Regions from separate parts of the Streptomyces sp. MAR4 CNX-425 genome, predicted to be linked through region 1. Evidence: predicted binding sites of a transcription regulator. Region 1 holds the regulator's gene; the other holds the start of a gene.
What was found. Region 1 encodes HrcA, which represses chaperone genes, less so after heat shock. Its sites were predicted from a motif close to TTNGCACTCNGNNNNNCNGAGTGCNAA; they were not measured.
Positions count from the first base shown of each region.

Region 2: a site for HrcA is predicted at 1,481-1,507, ahead of groL (chaperonin GroEL). Genes of this name have one in related genera too.

Region 1 is NZ_JBMDLF010000001.1:1,143,815-1,147,726, forward strand. Features, by position in the region: gene dnaJ (molecular chaperone DnaJ) at 33-1,166, opposite strand; gene hrcA (heat-inducible transcriptional repressor HrcA) at 1,167-2,192, opposite strand; gene ACHZ99_RS05010 (MBL fold metallo-hydrolase) at 2,335-3,039, shown strand; gene ACHZ99_RS05015 (DUF3097 domain-containing protein) at 3,049-3,879, shown strand.
Region 2 is NZ_JBMDLF010000013.1:221,335-225,246, forward strand. Features, by position in the region: gene thrC (threonine synthase) at 1-421, shown strand, start outside; gene ACHZ99_RS30240 (MoaD/ThiS family protein) at 418-696, shown strand; gene ACHZ99_RS30245 (cold shock domain-containing protein) at 1,093-1,296, shown strand; gene groL (chaperonin GroEL) at 1,635-3,257, shown strand; gene murQ (N-acetylmuramic acid 6-phosphate etherase) at 3,647-3,912, opposite strand, start outside.

The DNA.
Region 1 (3,912 bases):
CGACGGTCGCCGGCACCGGCAGCACCCCGCGGCTAGCGTCCGCTCCAGGCGTCCTTCAGCCGCGAGAACAACCCCTGCTGCCCCGGCTTGAACTGGCCCTGGGGCCGCTCCTCGCCGCGCAGCTGGGCGAGTTGGGTCAGGAGCCGCTCCTGCTCCGGGTCCAGCTTCTGCGGCGTCTCGACCTCGACGTGGACGACCAGGTCGCCCCGGCCGCCGCCGCGCAGGTGCGTGACACCGTGCTGGTGCAGCGGAATCGCCTGCCCCGACTGCGTACCGGGGCGGATGTCGACCTCTTCGAGGCCGTCGAGCGTCTCCAGGTTGACCTTCGTGCCCAGCGCGGCGGCCGTCATCGGGATCGTCACCGTGCAGTGCAGGTCGTCGCCGCGGCGCTGGAAGATCGGGTGCGGCAGCTCGCGGATCTCCACGTACAGGTCGCCCGCCGGGCCGCCGCCCGGGCCGACCTCGCCCTTGCCGGCGTGCTGGATGCGGGTGCCGGTGTCGACGCCGGCCGGGATCTTGACCGTCAGGCTGCGCCGCGAACGCACCCGGCCGTCGCCCGCGCACTCGGGGCACGGCGTGGGCACCACGGTGCCGAAGCCCTGGCACTGCGGGCAGGGCCGGGACGTCATGACCTGGCCCAGGAAGGAGCGGGTGACCTGGGAGACCTCGCCGCGGCCGCGGCACATGTCGCACGTCTGCGCCGACGTGCCGGGCGCCGCGCCCTCGCCGCTGCACGTGCCGCAGACGACCGCGGTGTCGACCTGGATCTCCTTGCTGGCGCCGAACGCCGCCTCCTCCAGCTCGATTTCGAGCCGGATCATGGCGTCCTGGCCGCGCCGGGTGCGCGAACGCGGCCCGCGCTGACCCTGGGTGCCGAAGAAGGCGTCCATGATGTCGGAGAGGTTGCCGAAGCCGCCGGCGCCGAAGCCGCCGGCCGCGGCGCCGTTCTGCGACAGCGGGTCGCCGCCCAGGTCGTAGACCTGTTTCTTCTGCGGGTCCGACAGGACCTCGTAGGCGGCGTTGATCTCCTTGAACCGCTCCTGGGTCTTCGGATCCGGGTTCACGTCCGGGTGCAGCTCGCGCGCGAGCCGGCGGAACGCCTTCTTGATCTCATCCTGCGAGGCGTCACGTCCGACGCCGAGGACCGCGTAGTAGTCCGTGGCCACTTATGACTCCGCCAGGATCTGTCCGACGTACCGTGCCACTGCGCGTACCGCTCCCATCGTTCCGGGGTAGTCCATGCGGGTAGGTCCGACCACGCCGAGCTTGGCGACCGCTTCGCCGGTGTCGCCGCCAGAACCGTATCCGACCGAGACGACCGAGGTGGCGGTGAGGCCCTCGTGGTCGTTCTCGTGACCGATACGCACCATCACGCCCGGTTCCTTCGCCTCACCGAGGAGCCGCAGGAGCACCACCTGCTCCTCCAGCGCCTCCAGCACCGGCCGGATGGTGAGCGGGAAGTCGTGGTCGAAGCGGGTGAGGTTGGCGGTGCCGCCGATCATCAGCCGCTCCTCGGTCTCCTCCACCAGCGTCTCCAGCAGCACCGACAGCACGGTCTGCACCGTGCCGCGGTCGTCCGCGGGGAAGGAGTCCGCCAGGTCGGCCACCAGCCGCGGCACGTCGCCGAAGCGGCGGCCGACGACGCGGCTGTTGAGCCGGGCGCGCAGGTCGGCGAGGGAGTCCTCGCTGATCGGCGCCGGGCAGTCGATCACGCGCTGCTCGACCCGCCCGGTGTCGGTGATGAGGACGAGCATCACGCGCGCGGGGGCGAGCTGGAGCAGCTCGACGTGGCGCACGGTCGAGCGGGTCAGCGACGGGTACTGCACGACCGCCACCTGCCGCGTCAGCTGCGCCAGCAGCCGGACCGTACGCCCGACGACGTCGTCGAGGTCGACGGCGCCGGACAGGAAGTTCTGGATGGCCCGCCGCTCGGGCGCGCTGAGCGGCTTGACGTCGGCGAGCTTGTCGACGAACAGCCGGTAGCCCTTGTCCGTGGGAATGCGGCCGGCGCTGGTGTGCGGCTGGGCGATGTACCCCTCGTCCTCCAGGGCCGCCATGTCGTTGCGCACCGTCGCCGGGGAGACACCCAGGCCGTGCCGCTCGGTGAGGGCCTTGGAGCCGACCGGCTCCTCCGTGCCCACGTAGTCCTGGACGATGGCGCGCAGCACTTCGAGCCGACGCTCGCTGAGCATGCTGCCCACCTCCGCACTCCTCGGGCCGCTCGACCGTTCCGCCGCTGGCACTCGACGGCGGTGAGTGCCAGGGTCCGGGGCCAGTGTACGGCCGGGTACGGGAGGCCGGGCAAGGCGGCCGGTCACGTTATAGCGTCGGGGAATGGCTGTCGGCTGGGAAGAGCCCGCGCCGGGCGTCGTACGGCGCCGGCTGCCCCGCTGGGACGCGACCGCGGGCGCGGTGCGCGGAGCGGAAGGCGTGCTGCTCGTGGACACGGGCGCCTCGCTGCGGGAGGGCGCGGAGCTGCGCCGGGCGGTACGCGAGCGCCTCGGCCGCCCGGTGACGCATATCGCGCTCACCCATCCGCACTTCGACCACGTGCTCGGCACCGCGGCCTTCGCCGGAGCCGAGGTCTACGGCCCGGCGGGCATGGCCGAGCGGCTGCGCGGGGAAGGCGCGGAGTCGCTGCGCGCGGACGCCGTACGCCACGGGCTGCCGCCCGACACCGCGGCGGAGGCCGTCGACGTCCTGGTCGCCCCGCGGCACGCGGTCTCCGGCACGTACCCGCTGGACCTCGGAGGCGGGCGGGAGGTGCTGCTGGCCGAGCTGGGCGCGGCGCACTCGCCGCACGACCTGGCCGTGGTCGTCCCGGGGCGGCCGGCGGTCGTCTTCTGCGGCGACCTGGTGGAGGAGTCCGGCCCGCCCTCGCTGGGCCCGGACGCCGACCCCGCGCGGTGGCCGGCGGCGCTGGACCGGCTGCTGGAGCTGGGCGGGCCGGGCGCGGTGTACGTGCCGGGGCACGGCGCCGCGGTGGACGCCGACTTCGTACGGGCCCAACGGGACCGGCTGGCGGAGCGCCTGTCGTAGTCTCACCCCGTGCGCCGCTACGACGACCCCGACCTCACGCCCCCGTGGAAGAAGCCGCGGCAGCCCGCCCCGGAGGTGCCGGCGGAGCCGGACCTCGTGGTGGAGGAGGTGGCCACGGGCTACTGCGGAGCGGTCATCCGTACCGAGAAGACCGCGGAGGGCGCGACGGTCACCCTGGAGGACCGCTTCGGCAGACACCGCGTGTTCCCGCTGACGCCGAACGGCTTCATGATCGACGGCAAGGTGGTCACGCTGGTCCGCCCGCGTGCCTCCGCCGCGCCGACCGGCCCCCTGCGGTCCGCCTCCGGCTCGATCGCGGTCCGCGGCCACACCGCGCGCGTGGCCCGCGCCGGCCGCATCTACGTCGAGGGCCGCCACGACGCGGAGCTGGTGGAGCGGGTGTGGGGCCACGACCTGCGGGTGGAGGGCGTGGTGGTGGAGTACCTGGAGGGCGTCGACGACCTCCCGGCGGTGGTCGAGTCGTTCGCCCCGGGCCCGGACGCGCGGCTGGGGGTGCTGGTGGACCACCTGGTCCCGGGCACGAAGGAGTGGCGCATCGCGGAGTCGGTGACGAGCGCCCACGCGCTGGTGGTGGGTCACCCGTACGTGGACGTGTGGGAGGCGGTCAAGCCGGCGTCGGTGGGCATCGCGGCGTGGCCGCGGATCCCCCGCGGGGAGGACTGGAAGACCGGCGTGTGCCGGGAGCTGGGCTGGCCCCCGGACACGGGTGCGGCCTGGCGCCGGATCCTGGGGTCGGTACGGACGTACCGGGACCTGGAGCCGGCGCTGCTGGGGCGGGTGGAGGAACTGATCGACTTCGTCACGGCCCCGGACGCCTGACACGGCAAAGGGACCGGGCCCGCCGCACGTGCC
Region 2 (3,912 bases), on a different contig from region 1:
GGCCGGCTGCTCGCCGGTCTCGCGGGCCTACAAGGACGGCCACGACGTCGTACGTCCCGTGCGGCCGGACACGATCGCCAAGTCCCTGGCGATCGGGAACCCGGCCGACGGCCCGTATGTGCTGGACGTGGCGCGCCGTACCGGGGGTGCGGTGGAGGACGTCACGGACGCGGAGGTCGTCGACGCGGTCAAGCTGCTGGCCCGTACCGAGGGCGTCTTCGCGGAGACGGCGGGCGGCGTGACGTTCGGCGTGCTGGCGAAGCTCGTCGCGGACGGCCGGATCGACCCGGCCGAGACCACCGTCGCGATCAACACCGGCGACGGCCTGAAGACTCTCGACGCGGTCGCCGCCACCACGGGGCCGAGCGCGATCATCCGTCCCACACTCGACTCCTTCCGAGAGGCTGGCCTCGCATCATGAGCGTGAACGTCCGAATTCCGACCATCCTTCGTACGTATACAGACGGCCGGGCCGAGGTGAGCGCCGAGGGCGCGACCCTGGCCGACGTGATCGAAGACCTGGAGAAGAACCACCGCGGGATCGCCGCGCGGGTGCTGGACGATCAAGGCAAGCTGCGCCGATTCGTGAACGTCTACGTGAACGATGACGACGTCCGCTTCGCCGATGGCCTGCAGACTCCCACTCCGGAGGGGGCGGGGGTGTCGATCATCCCGGCGGTCGCCGGGGGCTGCTGACCCCCGCCGCCGCGTGCACGGCCCCACCTATCCGGAGTGGGGCCGTTCGCATGTCCGTGCACGCGATAGGGTGAGGGGGTTCCCCCCTCGTGGTCCTTGCTCCATGTATATGAGAACGCGACAAGTTCCGGGTAATTGCGGAGAGTTATTTGTCGTGATGGTCAGTTATGCCCTGCCCGAGTTGTCGTTGAATGCCGGGTATTGATCGGAAAAATACCGATCAGGTGTCCGCAGAATTCTCGTCCGATTGACCTGTTGCACTGGGCATCTGTGCGGATACATTCAGCCGCGGTCGACGCGTTCCGGCGCACGCCCCGGCGTGCATCCGGGGGTGAGGTCTGACCCGGGTCCGCGGAGTGCGGTCCTGTGTAAGGGCCAGCAATAGGGGAGTTTGGAATGGCTCAGGGCACCGTCAAGTGGTTCAACGCGGAGAAGGGGTACGGCTTCATCGCGGTCGACGGTGGTGCGGATGTCTTCGTCCACTACAGCGCGATTCAGATGGACGGGTACCGCACCCTCGAGGAAGGCCAGCGGGTCGAGTTCGAGATCTCGCAGGGCCAGAAGGGGCCGCAGGCAGACATGGTCCGCGTCAACGGCTGAGCGCCGGGCATCGACCACGTACGACTTGCGATGGGCCCGCACCCCCGCCGGGGGTGCGGGCTCTCTGCTGTACGGCCGCCGCCCCGCCGCCCGGTGCCGCCGCCCGGTTCCGCTCTGCGCGTGAGAAGCCCCGAGAAGCCCGTACCCGCTTGCACTCGCAGGGGGCGAGTGCTAATCATTGGCGTTAGCACTCTCCCCGTGAGAGTGACAGCACGGGACCGGTTCGGTGAGGTCCGTACGCCGGGTGGGAGGGAACCACGCGGGTCGCGGACCGTCCGTCGCGGGCGCCAGCGCGGTCCGGACACAGACCACCCCCCTGTCCGGGAGGACTCAACACAATGGCCAAGACCATCGCGTTCGACGAGGAGGCGCGGCGCGGCCTTGAGCGCGGCATGAACCAGCTCGCCGACGCCGTCCGCGTCACCCTGGGCCCCAAGGGCCGGAACGTCGTCCTTGAGAAGAAGTGGGGCGCCCCCACGATCACGAACGACGGTGTCTCCATCGCCAAGGAGATCGAGCTCGAGGACCCGTACGAGAAGATCGGCGCCGAGCTGGTCAAGGAGGTCGCGAAGAAGACGGACGACGTCGCCGGTGACGGCACGACGACCGCGACCGTCCTGGCCCAGGCGCTCGTCAAGGAGGGCCTGCGCAACGTGGCCGCCGGCGCCAACCCGATGGCGCTGAAGCGCGGCATCGAGAAGGCCACCGAGGCCGTCTCCGCCGCCCTGCTGGAGCAGGCCAAGGACGTGGAGACCAAGGAGCAGATCGCCTCCACCGCCTCCATCTCGGCCGCCGACACCCAGATCGGCGAGCTGATCGCCGAGGCCATGGACAAGGTCGGCAAGGAAGGCGTCATCACCGTCGAGGAGTCGCAGACCTTCGGTCTTGAGCTGGAGCTCACCGAGGGCATGCGCTTCGACAAGGGCTACATCTCCGCCTACTTCGCCACCGACATGGAGCGCATGGAGGCGGAGCTGGAGGACCCGTACATCCTCATCGCGAACTCCAAGATCAGCGCGGTCAAGGACCTGCTGCCGCTCCTGGAGAAGGTCATGCAGTCGGGCAAGCCGCTGCTGATCATCGCCGAGGATGTCGAGGGCGAGGCCCTGTCCACCCTCGTGGTGAACAAGATCCGCGGCACCTTCAAGTCCGTCGCCGTCAAGGCCCCGGGCTTCGGCGACCGCCGCAAGGCCATGCTCGGCGACATCGCCATCCTCACCGGTGGCCAGGTCATCTCCGAGGAGGTCGGCCTCAAGCTGGAGAACGCCGGTCTCGACCTGCTCGGCCGCGCCCGCAAGGTCGTCATCACCAAGGACGAGACCACCATCGTCGACGGCTCCGGCGACAGCGAGCAGGTCCAGGGCCGGGTCAACCAGATCCGCGCCGAGATCGACGCCAGCGACTCCGACTACGACCGCGAGAAGCTCCAGGAGCGGCTCGCCAAGCTGGCCGGCGGCGTGGCCGTCATCAAGGCCGGCGCGGCGACCGAGGTCGAGCTGAAGGAGCGCAAGCACCGCATCGAGGACGCCGTGCGCAACGCGAAGGCGGCCGTCGAGGAGGGCATCGTCGCCGGCGGCGGCGTGGCCCTGCTGCAGGCCGGTCACGTCTTCGAGAAGCTGGAGCTGGAGGGCGACGAGTCCACCGGCGCCGCCGCGGTGAAGCTGGCCCTGGAGGCCCCGCTGAAGCAGATCGCGGTCAACGCCGGCCTGGAGGGCGGCGTCGTGGTGGAGAAGGTGCGCAACCTGACCCCGGGCCACGGCCTGAACGCCGGCAGCGGCGAGTACGTCGACATGATCGCCGAAGGCATCATCGACCCGGCGAAGGTGACCCGCTCCGCGCTGCAGAACGCGGCGTCGATCGCGGGCCTGTTCCTCACCACCGAGGCCGTCGTCGCCGACAAGCCGGAGAAGGAGAAGGCCGCGGCCGGGGGCGGTATGCCCGGCGGCGACATGGACTTCTGATCCGGGCCGTCCGCGGACGGAACGACGAACCGAGGGCGGTACCCCGAAGGGGTGCCGCCCTCGGGCGTACGGAGCGGCCGCCAACCGGCGCCAGCCGCCCGGCCCAGGCGGGCGCACCCGGCTCAGAACAGCCTGGTCCACCCCGGCGCAAGCCGCCCGGCCCAGGCCGGCGCACGCAGCTCAGAACAGCCCGACCCAGCCCGGCGCAAGCCGCCCGGCCAGCCCGGTGCACCCGGCCCAGAACAGCCCGGCCCCACCCGGTCCAGCCCAGCCCAGCCCCGGCCGCCGCATGTCCCCCGCCCGGCCCCGGCCTCCGGGGCCAGGCCCACCCGGGCCGGGCCGCCGCAACCCGCTCCGCCCCGCCCTGCCCCGCCTCGAACCGGGTGGCGTCAGCTCACGTCGGTGGCGGACTTCAGCGCCACCCGCAGATGCCCCTGCGAGGCGTCGAGAAGGCGCTCCGCCGTGCTGCCGTCGACGCCGCCGAGGATGGTGAGGATCGCGCTCTTCACCTCCCCGTCGGTCTCCGCGAGGGCGGCCTCCACCTCCTCCTCGCCCGCGCCTGTCGCCAGCGCCACGATGCGCCGCGAACGCGCCTTGAGCTTCTCGTTGGAGGCGCGCACGTCGACCATCAGGTTTCCGTACGTCTTGCCCAGCC